DNA from 3 places in the Alteromonas sp. LMIT006 genome. Region 3 is predicted to be linked to each of the others. Evidence: predicted binding sites of a transcription regulator. Region 3 holds the regulator's gene; each other region holds the start of a gene.
What was found. Region 3 encodes LexA, which represses DNA repair genes until DNA is damaged. Its sites were predicted from a motif close to TACTGTATNNNNATACAGTA; they were not measured.
Positions count from the first base shown of each region.

Region 1: a site for LexA is predicted at 6,551-6,570, ahead of NLG07_RS01895 (S24 family peptidase). Genes of this name have one in related genera too.
Region 2: a site for LexA is predicted at 1,390-1,409, ahead of recA (recombinase RecA). Genes of this name have one in related genera too.

Region 1 is NZ_CP101291.1:395,112-402,690, forward strand. Features, by position in the region: gene rplW (50S ribosomal protein L23) at 1-25, opposite strand, end outside; gene rplD (50S ribosomal protein L4) at 22-627, opposite strand; gene rplC (50S ribosomal protein L3) at 645-1,283, opposite strand; gene rpsJ (30S ribosomal protein S10) at 1,303-1,614, opposite strand; gene NLG07_RS01880 (GspE/PulE family protein) at 1,963-4,191, shown strand; gene NLG07_RS01885 (HAD family hydrolase) at 4,194-4,769, opposite strand; gene NLG07_RS01890 (Y-family DNA polymerase) at 4,848-6,113, opposite strand; gene NLG07_RS01895 (S24 family peptidase) at 6,113-6,535, opposite strand; gene NLG07_RS01900 (YebG family protein) at 6,662-6,952, shown strand; gene NLG07_RS01905 (glycoside hydrolase family 108 protein) at 7,210-7,579, shown strand, end outside.
Region 2 is NZ_CP101291.1:2,490,720-2,498,298, forward strand. Features, by position in the region: gene ccmA (cytochrome c biogenesis heme-transporting ATPase CcmA) at 1-106, opposite strand, end outside; gene recA (recombinase RecA) at 286-1,314, opposite strand; gene NLG07_RS11675 (CinA family protein) at 1,513-2,010, opposite strand; gene mutS (DNA mismatch repair protein MutS) at 2,099-4,657, shown strand; gene NLG07_RS11685 (CTP synthase) at 4,799-6,430, shown strand; gene eno (phosphopyruvate hydratase) at 6,452-7,579, shown strand, end outside.
Region 3 is NZ_CP101291.1:549,067-556,645, reverse strand. Features, by position in the region: gene ilvA (threonine ammonia-lyase, biosynthetic) at 1-279, shown strand, start outside; gene NLG07_RS02585 (MipA/OmpV family protein) at 371-1,246, shown strand; gene plsB (glycerol-3-phosphate 1-O-acyltransferase PlsB) at 1,250-3,688, opposite strand; gene lexA (transcriptional repressor LexA) at 3,827-4,450, shown strand; gene coxB (cytochrome c oxidase subunit II) at 4,735-5,850, shown strand; gene ctaD (cytochrome c oxidase subunit I) at 5,863-7,464, shown strand; gene NLG07_RS02560 (cytochrome c oxidase assembly protein) at 7,491-7,579, shown strand, end outside.

The sequences.
Region 1 (7,579 bases), 150 kb from region 3:
CTTTTAATAAACGTTCTTCGTTCATGCTAATGACTCCTCTAGTTGCTTAATCGCATCCGCAGTGATTAACACGTTTTCAAAAGCGATTAGGCTTACAGGATCAATACCTTGTACATCACGAACGTCAACTTTGTATAAGTTGCGAGAAGCCAAGAACAAGTTCTCATCGACTTCGCTAGTCACGATTAACACATCGTTAAGGTTCAAGCCGTTTAATTTGTTTAAAAGCTCTTTGGTTTTTGGTGCTTCTACACCAAAGCTTTCAACTACGATCAAACGCTCTTGACGTACTAATTCAGATAAGATGCTCTTGATCGCGCCACGATACATCTTTTTGTTAACTTTTTGCTCAAAGTTACGAGGCTTAGCAGCGAATGCGCGGCCACCGCCAACCCAGATTGGGCTACGGATAGTACCAGCACGTGCACGACCTGTACCTTTTTGACGCCATGGCTTCTTACCACCACCGCGTACTTCAGAGCGAGTCTTTTGAGCTTTAGAGCCCTGACGCGCACCAGCACTGTATGCTACGACTACTTGATGTACTAACGCTTCGTTGAACTCACGTCCAAAGGTAGCTTCTGATACTTCAAGAGCGCCGTTAGCGTCTTTTAATGTTAATTCCATCAGTATACTCCTCGACGTTACGCTTTAACTGCTGGACGCACGATAACATCGCCGCCAGTCGCGCCAGGAACGGCACCTTTAACTAATAAAAGGTTGTTCTCAACATCCACTTTCACCAATTCTAAAGACATGGTAGTCACGCGCTTGTTGCCCATTTGACCAGCCATTTTTTTGCCTTTAAATACTTTACCTGGTGATTGGTTTTGACCAATTGAACCAGGCGCACGGTGAGAGAGTGAGTTACCGTGAGTCATACGCTGAGAACTGAAGTTCCAACGTTTGATTGCACCGGCAAAACCTTTACCTTTAGAGGTACCCGCAATATCTACTTTGCTCGTCTCGTTAAATAGTTCAACAGTGATTTCACTGCCGACTTCAAGACCTTCGCCTTCACCTTCTGCAAGGCGGAATTCCCACAAGCCACGACCTGCTTCCACGCCAGCTTTAGCAAAGTGACCTGCTTCAGCTTTGTTGACGCGGTTGGCTTTCTTATCGCCAGCCGTTACTTGTAGTGCACGATAACCGTCAGTCTCATCAGTACGTAACTGAGTGATGCGGTTTGGGGTCGCTTCGATAACGGTCACCGGAATGGATACGCCATCTTCAGTAAAGATGCGTGTCATACCGACTTTACGACCGACTAGACCAATCGCCATTGTTATAACCCTCTTCTATTTAGCCCAGGCTGATTTGAACATCAACACCGGCAGCCAAGTCCAATCTCATCAACGCATCAACTGTTTTGTCAGTTGGTTCGATGATGTCCACTAAACGCTTGTGCGTACGGATTTCATATTGATCACGCGCGTCTTTGTTAACGTGCGGAGAGATAAGAACCGTATAACGCTCTTTGCGAGTTGGTAAAGGGATAGGACCGCTTACCTGAGCACCTGTACGTTTCGCCGTTTCAACGATCTCTGAAGTTGATTGATCAATCAACTTGTGGTCGAACGCTTTTAAACGAATGCGAATTCTTTGATTTGGCATCGATTTAGCTCCAATCGAAAGAACAAAAAAAATCACCATTTCGTCCCATTCTCTATTGGGAGAAACGATGTGCGAATAAACTATGGGTTTCCAATTGAAACCTTTGTTTGTTGTTAATAGGGCTCTAGTGAACCGAGCAACTAACCAAATAATTAGACCTGTTTAGCTGCCTATTAACCTTACAGTCAACTGACATGTGGGCGCGAATTATACTCGTGTTTATCATGAATGCAAGTCTTTGTGCAAAAAACTGACCATTCGGTCTGATTTATGGTGGTTTTTATGTGTTTTTGTCGTTATGCACTATGTTTAGACTACGTTTTACGTTATTTCTTACATTAGGTGTGCATGACTTGGGTTGCGGGAACACAAGATTTTTCTAGCATTCATACTATAATAAAGCAACATGCGTCGCTTGTGGATGGGTTCTCACATTTGCAACCTGTTATTTTGGGTCTGTTTGCCTGTAACCGTGTAACGATTTATCAGCGCCGGCGGCAACAACAAGATTTGGTTGCCAAATTTAAAAGTGGTAGTCAGACCGTTAAGATTGAAGTACCGATCACTCCACAATCTATCGCTGGGTATGTTGCTCTCTCCAAGCAATCACTGTTGGTACCGGATCCAAGAGATTCGGACGCCCTAAAACAGATCCATCCTCGGCTTTCTTTTGCTGAACAATACGATAAGCAAAACCAGTTTGTTACTCACAATATGCTTTGTATTCCTATCGTCCATGCGGATGTTTTACTCGGTGTATTACAATTGATCAACAAACGCGACACCATGTTTGCCGAAACTGACTTGTTCTTAGGGCAAATGTTAGCTGAGCTTCTGGGTCAACATTTCTGCTATGAACTTGGGGGAACTTTGCGTCCATGGGATGATTTACTGCATCGAGCACTCATTTCTCGTAAGGCATTGCAAGAGCTGTATTGTGAACCTCGCTATAAAAATAATTCATTGCTAGCGTGCCAGAAACTGATGAGTGAGCATCGAATAAAGCAATCTGACTTGGGTTCCGCTCTATCATTACATTACCAGGTGCCTTTTATAACGTATAACCCTGATCAATATCATATCTACCACAACGAGCACATGCTCAATTTATCTTATCTTAAACTCAATTTAGTCGTTATTTTGGCTGATGTTCATGCAAAACCTACTATCTTGATGGCTGATCCAAATAATGCCAGTCTGATCATGGAAGTAGGTCAAGCATTGAATTTGACTCAGCCCGAAATTGCCGTCGGCTTACCCCAACATATCTTGCAATATTTAGGCGAAAATAGCACCACAACTGCCCCCGGTAATATGGATGAAATTTTAGATGAAATATCCACGAGTACTGATGAAGACGACGAACAGATTGATGAGCTTTCGGATGATGCCCCTGCAATTGTTCGCTTAGTGAGTCGTATTTTACATGATGCGAAACGGTTAAACGCCTCAGATATCCACATTGATCCAGAAAAAAACGGACCCACTAGAGTTAGAATGCGCGTTGATGGGGTATGTCGTGATTTGAATAACCTCCCTGCCTCGCATCATAATGCCGTCATTGCGCGCATCAAAATCATGGCTAATCTTAATATTGCCGAGAAACGCATTCCTCAAGACGGTAAATTAGCGTTCAAATTATCGGGGCGTCTTGTTGAGGTGCGTGTTGCCACAATCCCGACAGTAGCAGGTGAAGGAGTGGTTATGCGGATCCTTGCGACTGCTGGCGCAATGCCTTTATCCAAAATGAACATCGTCCCTAGCAATATGCGAATGCTACATCAGATGATTTTAAAACCTCATGGTATTTTGTTGGTTGTGGGACCGACAGGCTCAGGTAAAACCACTACTTTGCATGCTATTTTGGGACATCTTAATACTCCTGATAAAAAAATATGGACCGCAGAAGATCCCGTCGAAATTACCCAACCAGGTTTACAACAGGTACAAATTGCGCCAAAAATTAATTTTACTTTTGCCACAGCACTCCGAGCGTTTTTGCGCGCCGATCCTGATATTATTTTGATTGGTGAGATGCGTGACAAAGAGACCGCTCATGCAGGTATTGAAGCGTCATTAACGGGGCACTTAGTTTTATCGACTTTGCACACCAATTCGGCCCCAGAAACCATCACTCGTTTACTCGATCTCGGCTTAGACCCGGTTAACTTTTCCGATGCATGTGTTGGTATTTTAGCGCAGCGTTTAATCCGTACCTTATGTCCAGAATGCAAAGAGCATTATACGGCCTCGGAAACTGAACGCGAGTTCATCGTGCGTCAATACGGGGATAAGTATCTGCAAGAGTTAGATTTGCAGGATGACGTCACTCTTTATCGAGCCAAAGGCTGTGATGCTTGCGGTGATACCGGCTACAAAGGTCGCACCGGCGTGCATGAGCTTTTGAGTATGACGCCTGCTCTACGAGCGATGGTCTACCGCAAAGTATCCGCACACGAATTAGCTGAACAAGCTAGAACTGATGGTATGCGCACTCTCATTCAAGATGCTTTGCGAAAATTGCTCAAAGGCGATACTGATACCAAGCAAGTGCAAGTGTTAGGAGGACTTGATTGAATTTAAAAGGTAAATAACTCTTTATAAATAGTATGATAACACTCAAAATATCGTGCGATTGGATAATCTTCAGTTTGATAGCCAAAAGACCAAGCTTGCATACCGGCATTGTGTGCCACTTGGATGTCATATAAATAATCTCCAACATACGCAATCTGATTAGGTGCAATATTCCACTGCTTAGCAATATTGAGAAGTGCGGTGGGATCGGGTTTGGCAGGAGCATCTTCTCGCGTGATTACCGTTTTGATTGGAATCTGGTTACGTTGTAGTTTGACCGCTGTTGCTTCACGGCAATTACGCGTCACAATAGCGGTTGGAATGTCTTGCTCATGCAACGCCTCAACAAACGCTTGAGCACCATTGATCCAGTGGGAAGTCTGCGCTTCGACAATTTCGTGTTGCATAATGATGGCATCGGCCATCTCTGCCACCTCGCTGTCACTTTGGCGTAAGCGCTCCACGTAGCCAAGGATATCTTCGCCTTCAGGGCAATGTATGTCTTGACGCATTCGCGCAAAATCTAAGGCCGAGTGCACCAACGTGTCATCTAAATCAAAAATAATACCGAGTGGCAACAATGTATTGTTCTATTTTAGTAAGTAATATATTTCTTTACGCATCAGCAACAAAATAGTTTGTAGAGCATATAAAAATTACTGACACTGAATCTTAGGTATATCGGCCCAGTTGGTTGTGTATTGTGGGGATAAATATTGTCTGCGCATACGCCATTTGGGCACAATTCCTTTGGCCGCCATCCCCAACGTATACTTACCATAACGTTGATTAATCCGATCTAAACACGTCATCAACTGTGGGCTGTCTTCTGCTTCATTGAATAGATCTTCTTGGACAAATTCCTGCTGAATCAATTCTGTTGCTCCCAAGCCGGACTTGTGAAAAATGATCCCTGGACGAAAAATCTGCTCCGCCGCCGCACTAGCCACCCCAACCAACTGCAAGGTGTCAGACGTAGGCACCGCAAACCTGTGCTCAATCGCTTTTTTATAATATTCGTCACGACTAAATGGGTTGGAATGTGCGAAGATCCTTAACGCTTTGACTGCAGAGCCTTGAGCCCTGACCTTGACCCCTACATGCTCGGCATGTAAACACAAAGATTGGCGTAAACTGTTCAAATCCGTCACCTTCTCACCAAACGCTCGGGTTGAAAATATCTGCTGCTTGACGGCTTTGATCGCATCCCAATGCATGCACACTTCACCGTTGAGTTCCCGCACTGTGCGCTCAACCTCAACTGAAAACTGTTTGCGCATCGCTTTGGGCGAAGCACAGGCAAGATCCCAAGCAGTCTTGATCCCCATCAGCTCTAACTTAGCGCTGATGCGACGACCTATCCCCCACACATCACCCACCGCCATACGACGCAAAATATACTCTCGCTCAACAGGGTTGCTAATGACAGCGATAAAATTACCTTTGAACTTATCTATCTTCTTGCCGGCGTGACTGGCGGCCTTAGCCAATGTAGGTGTAGATCCAATACCAACCCCCACCGGCAAACGCAAATTGCGCCATACTGTCCAGCGGATCAGTTGCGCGTGGTAGTCCCAACCATACTCTGGCAACATGTCGGCAAAATGCAAAAAGCATTCGTCAATCGAATATACGTATTGTTGTGGCGCAAACTCAGCAATCACGCCCATCATCTTACGCGACAAGTCATCATATAATTCATAATTGGAAGAACGAATGACACAGCCATGTCTTGCCAGAATATCTTTGACCTGATGATATGGCCCAAACTTCTTGACGCCAGTTTGTTTGGCATATTCGCACATCGCACAGATACACCCGTCATTGTTGGTCAACACCACCACGGGCTTTTGTCGAATACTCGGATCGAATACCTTCTCAGCAGACGCATAGAAGCTATTGGCATCAACCAGCGCATACATCAATCTTGTCCCAAATTCATACTGACTTTGCGTGAGGCTCGATGCATGCGCACCGAGCGCACGACAATACCTTCTTCTTCAAAGGTATCACCGGGGCCAATGACATATGGTTCGTGAAACTCGGCAGCGGACAACAGCACCATCGCCTTGCGATCAAACAGCTTACATACAAAGGCGCCATTGAGATTGGCCACAATGATATCTAATGAACCTTTGCCCGCGGCACGATCGACAATTAACAGGTCATTATCATAAATCCCATAGCCCACCATGGAATCGCCTTTTGCTTGACCAATAAAGGTTGCAGAAGGGTGTTCAATCAAAAGCTCATCTAAATCTAGCCCAAGCTGTTTGTATTCAGCCGCGGGCGATTCAAAACCGGCAATACCTGCTTGCGCGGCAAGTGGAATAACTTGTAGCATAGCTCACCTCACAAATACTGTTTATATATACAGTATAATATTGGTGAGATTTTGTAAATATTTACTGTTGATTTATCCAGTGGTTTGCGTATACTTTTATTTATTATTTATCACTGGAGTCAGCCAATGGCCGTCATTACACAATACGTAGTGCAACACAAAGGGGTGGACAAATTGGTTACAACCGACAAGAAAGCCGCCGATCAATATGACAAGATGCTCAATGTAGCGGATAACTTAGCAGAGTATATCGAAGCCAAAGGTGTCAAGCTGGCCGATCAAGAGTTAGAGGATCTCAGTATCCTATTAGCGAAACACAAAGACTCGATTCAGAAAATTTTTAAAGGATCAGAGGCGAGTACGATGCTCGAAGCAGAAAGCGCTGATGTGATAGCCATTGACGAGAGCGCTAGCTAAAAGCAGACCGGATAATTTGGTGTGATACTACATAATGTATCATTGATCATACCTAATGCTCGCATTTGAGAGTGTATATCCAATGCTTCACTATCAACCAATACTTGTTCGCAATACTGCAAAAAAATACATCACTTTTTAGGATGGATTACTGTATTTATACACATAAGTTTTGGTGATTATAAAAATAACTACCAAAAATACGATAAACCACAAATCTAAACCATGCTTAAACGAGTAAAGGACTGGTAGCAAGCATGACATTCAACGATATTTTAGCCCTCACTCTAGATTTTGAAGGTGGTTTCAGTGGTCACAGTGATGACCGTGGTGGCGCCACCATGTATGGTATTACTTCCAATACTTTGCGGATCATTGCCCAATTAGCACCTGAGCTATCACTTCCAGCGCAAGTGAGTGAATTAACCCAAAAGCAAGCACACCTGATCTACCAACGCTTCTATTACGAGGCACCTAATATTCACCTTTTGCATCCAGCAGTGCAAGGGGTTGTATTCGATATGGCCGTCAACCATGGTCCGCAAAAAGCCATCAAGATCCTACAACGTGTGTGTAATTTGTCTGGGATAGTCGCCATTCAAGAAGATGGCATCATAGGACCCATGA
Region 2 (7,579 bases), 590 kb from region 3:
TAGGTCCGGTCAGATGGACGAGTTCCCCTGCACGTAAAATCACATCCAGGTCAGAAAATAACACCCTATCTTGTTTTACACAGGTTAATGACTGGGCAATTAACACGTCCAACAATCAGTTACTCTATCCACTTTAAAAACATGCAGCATATTATCATAAATGAATGTTTTTTGACTATTTGTTGTTGGGCAATTAGTGGTATGTTGGTGTGTATTTAAAGATGCTTAATCGACTTCATACTAAAAAGCCCGAGTAAAACTCGGGCTCTTTTTATCCTACGTGACTTATTCGGCGTCTTCAGTCTCTTCTTCAACTGGCTTGGCCTTACACAACAGCTCTGCGCGGATTTTCTCTTCTATCTCAGCAGATATAGCTGGGTTTTCTTTTAAGAACCGTGTCACGTTGGCCTTACCTTGACCGATGCGGTTACCATTGTAGCTATACCATGCCCCCGCTTTTTCGACCAACTTCTGCTGGACGCCTAAATCGATCAATTCGGCTTCTTTACTGATCCCTTGACCATATAAAATTTGGAATTCAGCTTGCTTAAATGGCGGAGCTACTTTGTTCTTCACCACTTTGACTCGAGTTTCGTTACCAACCACTTCATCGCCTTCTTTAATAGCACCAATGCGACGAATATCTAAACGAACCGATGAATAGAATTTCAGTGCATTACCGCCAGTAGTGGTTTCAGGGTTACCAAACATCACACCAATTTTCATACGAATTTGGTTAATGAAGATACACAATGTATTTGAGCGCTTGATGTTGGCCGTCAGTTTTCGCAAAGCTTGAGACATTAAACGAGCTTGAAGACCGACGTGAGAATCCCCCATGTCACCTTCAATTTCGGCTTTTGGTGTCAACGCTGCAACTGAGTCCACAATCACCACATCCACTGCACCAGAGCGCACGAGCATGTCTGTGATCTCTAATGCTTGTTCCCCAGTGTCTGGCTGTGATACCAATAACTCATCAATATTTACGCCAAGCTTCTCTGCATAGATGGGATCCAGAGCATGTTCCGCATCCACGAAGGCACACGTTTTGCCCACTTTCTGTGCCTCAGCAATAACTTGCAACGTCAATGTCGTCTTACCTGATGACTCTGGGCCGTAGATTTCAACGATACGACCACAAGGCAAGCCGCCTATACCTAATGCGATATCAATGGTGAGTGAACCAGTTGAGACGGATTCAATGTCCATCGCTTGGTTGTCACCTAGCTTCATAATGGAACCCTTGCCGAATTGCTTCTCAATCTGACCTAGGGCGGCGGATAGGGCGCGTGCTTTGTTATCGTCTGACATAGTGACTCAACCTTAATATTCTTAATAATATTCGCTGTAAAAGCGTTGTTATCTACTTAGTGATTCGGATTATAATACTGTATGATTATACAGTTCAAGTTTTTTTACTGTATTTATATACATGCATTCCTATGTGTATCTTTATGCAACACATATTAGATGGATTGACGCCCCTTGTCAGCTGTCCTTTATAACTGTTTACGTAATCAGTGTGTTTGCGATCAGTGTAATGGCGTGTTCAATGGCTGCCATTCTTACCTCACTGCGCCCGCCGGCAAAGACTTGTGAATCAGTTATCAGCTTTCCTCGATAACATAAACCAAACCACACCAAGCCAACAGGTTTGTCAGGTGTGCCACCACTCGGTCCTGCAATACCGCTGATACCAATACCCAGATCACAACCATAACGAGACACTAAGCCTTGTGCCATTGCCTTAACTGTTTGTTTTGACACTGCACCATGCTCTTCTAAAGTTACTTCGGGTACACCAACCAAAATTTCTTTAGCACTATTTGCATACGTCACAAAACTTTGTTCAAACCATGCTGAGGCACCGGGCAGTTCCGTCAAATAGAAGGCCAAGCCACCCCCTGTACATGACTCTGCGCAGCTAATGGTCAATTTCTGAGCATTGCAGTGGCGCGCGATGGCCTCAAGCTGATATTTTGTATTTTCTTTTAGATTGCACCACATTTTTTTAGTATGCTTTAATTAACTAAACAGTCGTCACAACTTATAACAAAAGCCAAAAGTGAGTCAATTGAAAACCACCCATACCCCAATGATGCAACAATACCTAGCTATTAAAGCAGAGCACCCTGAAGAGCTTTTGTTTTATCGTATGGGGGATTTTTATGAGTTGTTTTACGACGATGCGGTTCGCGCAGCTAAGCTCATCGATCTGACTTTAACCGCTCGTGGCAAAGCCAATGGTGCCCCTATTCCAATGGCGGGTGTACCTTATCACGCGGTAGAAGGTTATCTTGCGCGATTAGTCGAGATGGGTGAAGCCGTGGCGATTTGTGAACAAATTGGCGACCCCGCCACTAGTAAAGGTCCCGTTGAACGACAAGTACAACGCATTGTTACCCCAGGTACCGTGACCGATGATGCGCTTCTCAACGCCAAGCAACACACACTCATAGCTGCAGTGTTTGCTCACCAGACTCGAGGTAAAACGCAATTTGGCCTTGCCAGTCTTGCGCTGAGTACCGGTGAATTTACTTTATCTGAAGTATGCTCAGAACAACGTTTAGTCGCTGAGTTGGAACGCTTGAGACCCGTAGAGATTTTATATCCTGAGCAATTCGCATTCGAATCGATACTGCAATCGTACAGCGGTTTACGGCGTCGTCCCGGGTGGGAATTTGATTTAGACTCTGCTCTGCACTTGCTTACACAACAATTTGGCACTAGAGATTTAAGCGGATTTGGGATCCCAGAGGGACATTTTTCACTAACGTGCGCGGGTTGTATTTTGCAGTATATTAAAGATACCCAGCGCTGTGCTTTGCCTCATATCAACAAACTGATGTTAGACAAACCGCAAGATACAGTACAACTGGATGCTGCTACTCGGCGCAATTTGGAGCTCACTCGAAATTTGAGTGGCGGCATCGAGAATACTTTATTTTCTGTATTGGACAGTTGTCAAACCGCAATGGGGTCACGTCTTTTACAACAGTGGATCCAGCGGCCAATTCGCGACCATTTTCGACTCAACCAACGCTATGATGCTGTAGCTGAGTTAAGCGCAAGCGAGTTGAGTGAACTCACGCAACACCTCGACAGCATCGGTGATATACAACGCATTTTGGCTCGATTAGCTTTGCGCAGTGCGCGTCCTCGCGATTTTGCCAAATTACAGGCGTGTTTTAATGAACTGCCTTTATTACATATCACTTTATCTCAATTTTCAGCACCTAAACTGACGGCATTAACTCAACAAATCGGTACTTATCCTGATTTTGCCGATTTGCTCAACCAAGCGATCTGTGACAATCCACCTGTGGTTATTCGTGACGGCGGTGTCATTGCAGATGGTTACAATGCCAAATTAGACGAGTTACGCGCGCTGTCTAAAGGCGCTACTGATTATTTGAGTGAACTTGAAGCTCGAGAAAAACACGCCACAGGTATCAGTACGCTCAAAGTTGGTTATAACAAGGTACATGGATTTTTTATTGAAATCAGTAAAGGTCAAGCGCATCTTGCGCCAAGTCACTACATACGCAGGCAAACACTCAAAAACAACGAGCGTTTTATCATTGAGGAACTCAAAGCCCACGAAGAAAAAGTTCTCAATAGCCAAGCCAATGCACTTGCCCTAGAAAAACAACTCTACGATGCACTGTTTGATGCCTTGCTACCCAAGTTAAACGCCCTCACAACTACCGCTCAAGCACTTGCCGAATTAGATGTATTGTTGGGTTTTGCGCATCTTGTGCAAAATAAACAATTGAGCCGCCCCATCCTATCTGACAAGCGTGGTATTGCATACCAAGATGGGCGTCACATTGTCGTTGAAGAGGTTCTGGCCTCCCCGTTTATTGCCAACCCGCTTACAATCGATGAAACGCAATCCATGCTTCTGATTACCGGACCCAACATGGGCGGTAAATCGACGTACATGAGGCAAACAGCATTAATCGTACTCATGGCGCACATTGGCTGTTTTGTACCCGCAAAAGCGTGTGAAATAGGACCTGTAGATCAAATTTTTACGCGTATTGGTGCCGCTGATGATCTGGCCTCTGGTCGCTCGACATTTATGGTGGAAATGACGGAAACCGCAACCATTTTGAATAATGCCACCGAGTACAGTTTGGTTCTGATGGACGAAATAGGCCGGGGTACTTCTACTTATGACGGATTGTCCCTAGCTTGGGCGTGTGCGGACTTTTTACATCATAACATTCATGCAATGACGCTTTTTGCGACGCATTATTTTGAGCTAACAGAACTCGCAAGCAATACCCAAGGGATGGAAAATGTCCATCTGACGGCCATTGAACACAATGACAGCATTAAGTTTATGCACAATGTCAAACACGGTGCTGCGAGCAAAAGCTACGGCCTTCAAGTCGCTAAGCTCGCTGGTTTACCGGACAACGTCATTAGTGCTGCGCGTTCAAAATTACATGAACTTGAGACCACAAATAACACGCATCCATTACCGACTGGATCACCGGCAAAAGCAGTTACAGAGCCACTTCAGTTACCGCTCGATCAAACTGATTCTGCGCTGTTTGATGCGTTGGACAACACTGATCCGGATGAACTGTCGCCAAAACAAGCACATGAGTTATTGTATTTACTCAAAACATTACGGCAAAAATAACCTTTTTTGATTGTCTTAAAATCCCCTTTTGCGTATACTATTGCTCCATTCAGCATAGACCGAATCAATGCGTTTTGACACGCTACCACTCGTCTTGCTAAAACGTAATCTTACACGATAAATTAACGCCTTGGGTTATACATGACACATTATATATTCGTCACCGGTGGGGTGATTTCGTCATTGGGCAAAGGAATTGCAGCAGCATCACTCGCCGCCATTTTGGAAGCGCGCGGCCTCAAAGTCACCATGTTAAAATTGGACCCGTACATCAATGTCGATCCTGGCACGATGTCACCTATTCAGCACGGTGAAGTGTTCGTCACCAATGACGGCGCAGAAACTGACTTAGACCTAGGGCACTATGAGCGCTTCATTCGCACGCGCATGACCAAGCGCAATAACTTTACCACAGGTCGAATTTATTCATCTGTATTAGAGCGAGAGCGTCGCGGTGATTATCTTGGCGCAACCATTCAAGTGATCCCGCACATTACTAACGAGATCAAACGTCGCGTCATCGACGGTGCCGAAGGAAATGATGTAGCCATCGTTGAGATTGGTGGAACTGTTGGTGATATCGAGTCACAACCGTTTTTAGAAGCAATTCGTCAGTTAGGAACTGAATTAGGTCGTGAAAAAGCCATGTACATGCACCTTACCCTTGTACCTTATATGGCGGCCTCAGGAGAGGTGAAAACCAAGCCGACACAACACTCGGTTAAAGAGCTTCGCTCAATTGGTATTCAACCTGATATTCTTGTCTGTCGCTCTGAAGCGGCCTTGCCAGCAAATGAGCGCGCCAAAATCGCCTTGTTCACTAATGTCCAAGAGAAATCGGTTATCTCAATGAAGGATGTCGACAGTATCTACAAGATCCCAGCACATCTAAAAGCTCAAGGGATGGATGAGATTGTCATACAACGCTTTGGCCTAGATTGCCCTGAAGCAGATTTATCAGAGTGGGAAGCCGTATTATATGCTGAATCCAACCCAACAGACGAAGTCACCATTGGTATGGTGGGTAAATATGTTGAATTACCAGATGCGTATAAGTCGGTCAATGAAGCCTTAAAACACGCCGGATTAAAAAATCGCTTAGCGGTGAATATTGAGTACATTGATTCATCCGACATCATTGCCAAAGGCGACCATATTTTGTCGCACCTTGACGCCATTTTGGTCCCAGGTGGATTTGGTGAGCGTGGCGTAGACGGCAAAATCGAAGCGGCTCGATATGCACGTGAAAACCAAGTTCCGTACCTTGGCATTTGTTTAGGCATGCAAGTTGCACTTATTGAATACGCCCGCAATGTTGCGAATATGCCAGGTGCAAACTCAACAGAGTTTGATCCAGAAACGCCTTACCCAGTCGTTGGTTTGATTGAAGAATGGCTTGATGCATCAGGCAACAAAGAACAGCGCACAGAAGATTCTGACCTTGGTGGCACCATGCGTTTAGGCTCTCAACTTTGTCACTTGATTGAGGGCAGTCTTGCCCATCAATGTTATGGCAGTACTGAGATTTATGAGCGCCATCGTCATCGCTATGAAGTCAATAACACTTTACGTACCCAAATCGAAGAAGCTGGCCTAAGAGTCAGTGGTTTATCTACTGATAAACAATTAGTTGAAATGATCGAGATCCCAGAACATCCGTTCTTCATCGCTGGTCAATTTCACCCTGAGTTCAACTCGACCCCGCGCGATGGCCATCCACTTTTTGAAGGCTTTATTGCCGCAGCAGGTCGTTTTAAGAAAACTAATCACTAAATTTGAAAGGAAAATAACGCAATGGCAACAATTAGCCGTATCGTTGGCCGTGAGGTCATGGATTCCCGTGGTAACCCCACAGTCGAAGCAGATGTTTATTTAGATAATGGTGCGATGGGACGTGCTTGTGCACCTTCTGGTGCATCTACTGGCTCTCGTGAAGCCCTAGAACTACGTGACCAAGATCCTGCTCGCTATTTAGGTAAAGGCGTATTAAAAGCCGTTGCCGCAGTTAATGACAAAATCGCGCCTGCATTAGTCGGCCAAGATGCTGCAGATCAGCGTAAGCTTGACCAAATTATGATTGATTTAGACGGTACTGAAAACAAAGAAGTCTTGGGTGCCAATGCGATTCTTGCTGTATCACTTGCAGCAGCAAAAGCGTATGCCAATGGCGCTGGTATTCCCTTATATCAACATATTGCTGATTTAAATGGCACCTCTGGCGAATACTCCATGCCGGTACCAATGATGAACATCTTAAACGGTGGTGAGCACGCAGATAACAACGTTGATATCCAAGAATTTATGGTACAGCCTGTAGGCGCGAAAAGCTTCTCTGAAGCATTGCGCATGGGTGCAGAAATCTTCCATAACTTGAAAAAAGTATTATCTGCAAAAGGTTTGAACACAGCGGTAGGCGATGAAGGTGGTTTTGCGCCAAACCTGACTTCTAACGCTGAAGCATTAGCAGTGATCGTAGAAGCGGTAGAAAACGCTGGTTACAAAATGGATGAAGATATCACGTTGGCACTTGATTGCGCCGCATCTGAGTTCTACAAAGACGGTAAATATGTATTAAGTGGTGAAGATAAGTCGTTTGATTCAGAGGGATTCAGTGATTATCTTGGAGAACTAGCAAACCAATACCCTATCGTTTCGATTGAAGATGGTTTGGACGAGTCTGATTGGGATGGCTGGGCATATTTAACTAAGCAGATTGGTGATAAAGTACAACTAGTTGGTGATGACTTGTTCGTAACTAACACTAAGATCTTAAAGCGCGGTATTGATAACGGAATTGGTAACTCAATCCTGATTAAGTTTAACCAAATTGGTTCATTATCCGAAACGCTTGATGCCATCAAAATGGCGAAAGACGCTGGTTTCACTGCGGTTATCTCGCACCGTTCAGGTGAAACGGAAGAC
Region 3 (7,579 bases):
GGCGGCAAGCCCCCAATCGCTATCAATGAGCGAGTGTTCGGCTTTGAGTTTCCCGAGTATCCCGGTGCATTATTACAATTCCTCAATACGCTTGGCGCGCGTTGGGACATTACCATGTTCCATTATCGCAACCACGGGGCGGCCGATGGCTTGGTCTTGGTTGGCTTTAATCTGCCAGATGATGCTTCACAAGAATTTGAATCGCATTTAGCCGAACTTGGGTTTGCGTATCAAGAGCATACTGCTGATCCGGCGTATCGTTACTTTTTGGCCAGATAGCTCTGCATGCTGAAACATTCGCGTAATGCTTCATAAGAATGTCACTCAACGTTGTTAAGGTGAGTTATTAGTTCCACTTGTGACTCACAACATGAAAGTTTTCGTTTATTTACTCTGTTTGTTGTTCTCAGCTTTTACTTTGAGTGATGAAAAAAATGTCGCCCGAGATCTGACCGGATTTGAAAATCCTGACGAAGCGCTACCCTTATGGGAATGGGGGTTGGCTGGTGGCGCGGGTGTTTCTCCTGATTATCCGGCTTCCGCTGAGACTGATCTCGTTGTTCTGATGATACCTTATGTCATATATCGTGGAGATACATTTCGCTTTGGTGACGGTCAAGCACAAGCTGTCGTGAAAGAGACGAATCGCTGGCAATTTGATGTGTCTTTAGGTCTTGCCTTTCCATCGGATAGCGATGATCAATCCATCAGAGAGGGTATGCCTGATTTAGATTTGTTTTTTGAAGTCGGTCCACAAGCAACTTATCTAGTTGTAGATAAGCAATACAAGGGCGGAGGCGTAGGACGTCTGAAAGCTATTTTGCAAGCACGTGCAGTTTCTAGCACTGATTTTTCTAAGCTAAAACATCACGGCTATGTTTTTGAGCCCGAATTGGTCTGGCAGCAGCGTGGACGCTGGTTCTCTCACTCCGCTTTGACCGTACGACTTGGGGCAACATTTGCAACACAGGGGGTGCATAGTGTTTTTTATGATGTCGAACCTCAGTTCGTCACTGAACAAAGACCGCTTTACGAGTCAGATTCTGGTTATTTAGGGTCAAAGTTTACCGTGGGGTTATCCTTGGAATTAACGGATAACCTTAGAGGATTTGTCGGTGGCATCATTAATTTTAATCAGGGTGCGGCGAATCGCGATAGTCCATTATTTGAAAAGGATATCAGTTACAGCTTCGGCGCTGGCTTCGCATGGCGCTTGTATAAAAGCGACCGCAAAGCCAGTTATTAAGTGTTAATCCAGCTTCTCCAAATGCTGCACCACTTCTGGCCACACCAACTTATCCACTAATTCTTGCAGGTTTTCTGAGGCTTCATTCAGCATCAAGGAGCCTTGCTCGTTCGAAGTTACCAATTCATTTTCACGTAATCCGTTGATCAACGTAGCAAAGACATTTTTGTCCGAAAACTCCGGTGAACTTACCCCAAACAGCTCCGATAACCGCTCGGCGATTTTACGGGCATCTTTTTCCAGGGCGCTGCGTGAGATCTGCTTGTGAATACTTAATACATGCAAGACGATGGCATAGCGCTGAAAAGTATCTTGCATCACGCGAGAGAGTAACCATGCTGAATGGAAAGCAGGGCTTGAAGCACTAGGTGCGGTCAGTTGTTTGCCTTCCAGTAATAACCCTTGTGCAATAAATTGTTCAATAAAACGCTCGGTCATGGCCAATGCATTTGCTAAGCTAAGGTAGATAAATAACTCTTTTTGCAATAATGGATAGACAATTTTGACAGTGTTTATGATGGCTGACTTGCTGGTGGCGGCGCCACTAAATACCAACGCCATAATAAGACTGGGTAACGCAAAAAGGTGAATAATATTATTGCGATAATAAGTCAACGCAGCTACCTTATCAGGCAATGGAGCGATCATTTTGCCAAAATCGTCTTTGTCTACTGCAAAACGTTTGAGGGACAATGTGCTTTGTAACAATGTGTCCGCGTCAACATCTGGGATCGTTGCAGTGGTCGAAAACGGCACAGCTCGAAACAAATCAAGATAATCAGCAATGGCTTGACGCAACTCGTTTTCACTCATTTTATAGGTTTTAGAAGCAAGCAAGCACAATGACGTTAATGCCATGCCATTAATTGCCGCTGACTTATTAATTTCTAACATGACATCATCAGCAAGGCGATTGACGGCGGGTGATAACCAGCTTGGTTTTTTGTCTGTTTCGTCGTTCGGTAAAGACCATTCTGGAGCGTGTTCATCGAGGAATTGGTTCAACAAAATGGGCTCACCAAAATTCAAATAGCCGTGACCATAGTTCCGGAGCTTTTTGATGGCGGACAGTACTTGAAGCGGAGATTCTTTCTTTTTGGCCTTGCCGCGAAGCTCCTTCATATAACTGCCCACTTCCATGACGTTTTCATAGCCAATGTAAACCGGCACAATACTCACAGGGCGCTGAATACCTTTTTGCATGGCTTGCAACGTCATGGCCAGCATACCGGTTTTGGGAGGAAGCAAACGTCCCGTGCGTGAGCGACCGCCTTCCGGATAATATTTGACGGAGTAACCTTTGTTAAAGAGCAGTTCTAGGTATTCTCTGAACACGGCTGTGTACAGTTTGTTGCCCGCAAAACTACGACGTAAAAAGAAAGCGCCCGCTTTGCGGAAAATCGGTCCTGCAGGCCAAAAATTAAGATTGATACCTGCCGCAATATGGGGTGTGACCAAGCCTTCGTGATAGATGACATAGGTGAGCAGCAGATAATCCATGTGCGAACGGTGACAGGGTACATACACTATTTCATGGCCATTGCGGGCGAGCTCACGCACAGTGGCCGCGTTGTTGACACTGATCCCATTGTAGATCTTGTTCCATATTGGAGTGAGAATCCGGTCTGCAAAACGCACTAATCCTTCGCGATAATCTCCGGCGATTTCATCTAAATAATCATGGGCAAGTTGTTTGGCTTTCATTGGCGTGATGTTTTTGCTTCGCACTTCTTCGCGCATCGCAAGTTTTACTGCTTTTGCACCCACAACAGCACTGTGTAAGGTTTGTCGCTCGAGTAACGTGGGGCCAGTTAGTCCTTGTCGTTTGCGCTGGAAGTGGGTGGCGGCTACTCGTAATAACTTTTTGGCGATGTGCTCATCTGAACCATGTTGGTCGGACATGAATTTGGAAGAGACGGCTCTAGAGTAGGAAACGAAGTTATCGCGTCCCAAAAACATCACGATAAATAGTTTGCGTACCCAGCTGGGTGAGGCAACATCGACGACGAGATCGCTAAAATTTGGCTTGCTTTTTTCTGGCGCACGCCCCCAAGTAACATAGGCTGGGACAAATTGAACATCCATGTCAGGATGCTGGCGATGGATATTAAATAGCTCAGTAAATTGACGTTCTATATCCGTTTTACGCGGTTTTTTGCCAAACACTGGCATCGTGGTATGAAGGAACAATGCTCTAGGGTACTTAATGTCAGTCCCCGGTAATATTTGACTTGCTAATGGGCTTGGCAAGCCAACTTTGCGTGCAGAAAAGGCAAGTGCAAGTAAATCGGCTATGGACCGAGTGTGTAATAAATAGATAACCGGTTTTTCGGAGTCGATATGCAGCTCATCTTGGACTTGAGCAGGAATGGTATGAGCTTTAACCAGAACTCGCATTGGCCAATACAGTAAAAAAGCAAAGAGTTTACGCCACCAGCGCATAAATCGGTTCCTATATCTAAATTTGGGAGAATTATACGCAAGGTCAACCTGCATATCTAGCAATGAGTTTCTTAGAAGGTTGCATTTTGAAATATACTGGATATACTACCAGTAACTGTATTAATGAACAGGTGACTGATGAGACCGATTACGCCACGCCAGCAAGAGATTTTGGATCTGATAAAGCAATCCATCCTTGAAACCGGAATGCCTCCCACTCGTGCTGAGATTGCACGGCAACTGGGGTTTAAGTCACCTAATGCAGCTGAAGAGCACGTCAAGGCGCTCGCCAAGAAAGGATTTATTGAGATTTTGTCAGGTACCTCACGAGGGATCAAGCTGAATGTGCCATTGGAGGACGAACCCGAAGAGAGCGGTTTGCCGTTGATAGGACGTGTTGCAGCAGGCGAACCTTTATTGGCGCAAGAACATGTCGAGTCCCACTATCAAGTCGATCCTGATCTTTTCCGACCCAATGCGGATTTCTTATTACGGGTCAGCGGAATGAGTATGAAAGACATTGGCATATTAGATGGCGATCTTTTGGCGGTACACAAGACTCAGGATGTACACAATGGGCAAGTTGTTGTGGCAAGGGTTGAAGATGATGTGACAGTTAAACGACTTGAGAAATCCGGGCAATATGTGTATTTACACGCTGAAAACGAAGACTTTAAGCCGATTGTCGTCGATTTAGCCGAACAAGCGTTCAATATTGAGGGCATTGCAGTAGGAGTCATTCGCTCAGCCGACTGGATGTAATATTTTAAATACCTTTATAGATCAATATCAAACCGCAAAATATAACGTTTTGCGGTTTTTTTTTAATTTTTGAGCGAAGGTGTACAAAAAAGGATCATTTTTCAAATTTAATTCAAATAAACATATTGCTCAACATGTAAACATCATTTAACATAGACTTAACAAAAGAAAGGTTTCAAGTTTACAAGTCCATTCTTATTATTTACAAACTTAAATTTTATCTTAAAAATCGGCGGAGGTGTTGAGTGAAAAAACTCACTAAATTTTTCCTCGCATGTTGTTCTGTGTTAGCAAGTGTGCCTATTTTGGCGGACACAGCAGAGAGTGCGGGGCGAAGCGATTTGAATTTACGACAAGGCGTTACAGATATTAGCCAGCAAGTTTATGACTTGCACATGTTGATGTTTTGGATCTGCGTCGGCATTGCCGTAATTGTGTTTGGTGTGATGTTTGTTTCCATTATTCGTCACCGCAAATCAAGAGGCGTTAAACCGGCTAACTTCCATGAGAGTGTCAAAGTAGAAATCGCTTGGACAGTCGCGCCGTTTGTTATTTTGGTTTTGATGGCGATACCTGCAGCACAAACTTTGATTGCAATGGAAGATACTTCTGAATCGGACTTGACCATATTAGTAACAGGTTCGCAGTGGAAGTGGGAATATAAGTACATGGACAGTGGTATCAACTACTTCTCAAACCTTGCCACTCAGCGTGAGCAAATCAATAACAAGTTTGCTAAAGGTGAAAACTACCTGTTAGAAGTGGATCGTCCTCTCGTCATTCCCACTGGGCAAAAAGTCCGTTTCTTAATCACTTCGGATGATGTGATTCATTCATGGTGGGTACCGGACTTTGCTGTTAAAAAAGACGCTAACCCAGGATTTATTAATGAAGCTTGGACTATGGTTAATGAACCAGGTGTATATCGCGGACAGTGTGCAGAGCTTTGCGGAAAAGACCACGGCTTTATGCCAATTGTTGTTATTGCCAAGTCTCCTGATGATTACGCCATGTGGCGCGATGAGAAGCTCGAAGCTATCGCTCAAGCACAAGCAGAAGAAGAACGTTTGTTGGCCATGAATATGTCTTTAGATGAATTAATGGAAAACGGACAAAAGGTCTACATGGCGAAATGCGCCGCATGTCACATGCCAAACGGTGAAGGTCTTCCAGGTGTATTTCCTGCTATAAAAGGCAGTAACATCGCATTGAACGACCAGCCAAAACACATCGATATCTTATTAAATGGTGTCACGGGTACAGCCATGCAATCATTTTCTAAACAGTTAACTTTATCTGAAATTGCAGCAGTGATTACTTACCAGCGTAACGCATGGGGTAACAACACTGGGGATGTGGTTCAAGCCAAAGACATCCACGCAGTAGCAAATGGTAATTAGGAGTAGCACACAATGAGCACAGCAACTGATACTCTTGAGCACGATGCGCACCATGATGACCATCATCATGGTCCTGCTAAAGGCATAAAGCGCTGGTTGTTCACCACGAACCACAAAGATATTGGTACTTTGTATTTATGGTTCTCTTTTATAATGTTTTTAACTGGTGGTGCGATGGCGATGGTCATTCGTGCCGAGTTATTCCAACCTGGTTTACAAATCGTTGATCCGAACTTCTTCAACCAGATGACGACGGTTCACGGCTTGATCATGGTGTTTGGTGCAGTCATGCCGGCGTTTACAGGTTTGGCAAACTGGTTGATCCCAATGATGATTGGTGCACCAGATATGGCCTTGCCACGCATGAATAATTGGAGCTTCTGGATCTTACCATTTGCTTTTGCGATTTTGATCAGTTCACTGTTTTTACCAGGTGGTGGCCCAGCGTTCGGTTGGACTTTTTATGCACCGCTATCTACCACTTATAGTACTGATTCGACTGCCTTGTTTGTGTTCTCGGTGCACATTATGGGTATTTCATCCATCATGGGTGCCATCAACGTTGTGGTAACAATCTGGAATATGCGTGCACCAGGTATGACCTGGATGAAGATGCCAATGTTTGTATGGACGTGGCTGATTACGGCGTTTTTGTTAATTGCGGTCATGCCAGTGTTGGCCGGTGTAGTGACTATGGTACTCACCGATAAATACTTTGGCACAAGCTTTTTTGATGCCGCCGGTGGTGGTGACCCCGTCATGTTCCAGCACATCTTCTGGTTCTTCGGGCACCCCGAAGTGTACATTATGATTTTACCGGCGTTCGGTATCATCTCACACATTATCCCAACGTTTGCGCGCAAGCCATTATTCGGTTATGCCTCAATGGTGTATGCGACCGCATCTATTGCGTTGCTGTCGTTCATTGTATGGGCGCACCACATGTTTACCACAGGTATGCCGGTGGCAGCTGAAATGTTCTTTATGTTTGCCACTATGTTGATTTCGGTACCAACCGGCGTCAAAGTCTTTAATTGGGTGGCAACCATGTGGCGTGGCTCAATGACATTTGAAGTGCCGATGTTGTTTGCTATTGCATTCGTCGTCTTATTTACCATTGGTGGTTTATCTGGCTTGATGCTTGCGATCACTCCGGTTGATTTCCAGTATCACGACACGTACTTTGTCGTTGCACACTTCCACTATGTATTAGTATCAGGTGCCGTCTTCTCAATTATGGCTGCAGCATATTACTGGTTACCAAAGTGGACTGGCGTAATGTTTGATACCACATTGGCAAAATGGCACTTCTGGTGTTCATTGATTTCAGTCAACTTACTGTTCTTCCCTATGCACTTTGTTGGACTGGCGGGTATGCCACGTCGTATTCCTGATTACGCGTTGCAGTTTGCAGACTTTAACCAATGGATCAGTGTAGGCGGTTTCGCATTTGGTTTATCACAGTTGATATTCTTAGCTCTGTTAATCAAAGCGTGTCGCCACAAGGGTGAACCAGTATCAGACAAAGTCTGGGATGGTGCTGAGGGTCTAGAGTGGGAAATCCCATCACCAGCCCCTTATCACACCTTCGATACACCACCTGTAGTTAAGTAATTGATACAGGTTTAGGAGTAGGATTTATGAATCAAGAACACACCCCATCAAATACACCACAAGAACAAGAAAACTCGCGTTTGGTGGTGAAATTAGTGGGCATTGTTCTTGGTAT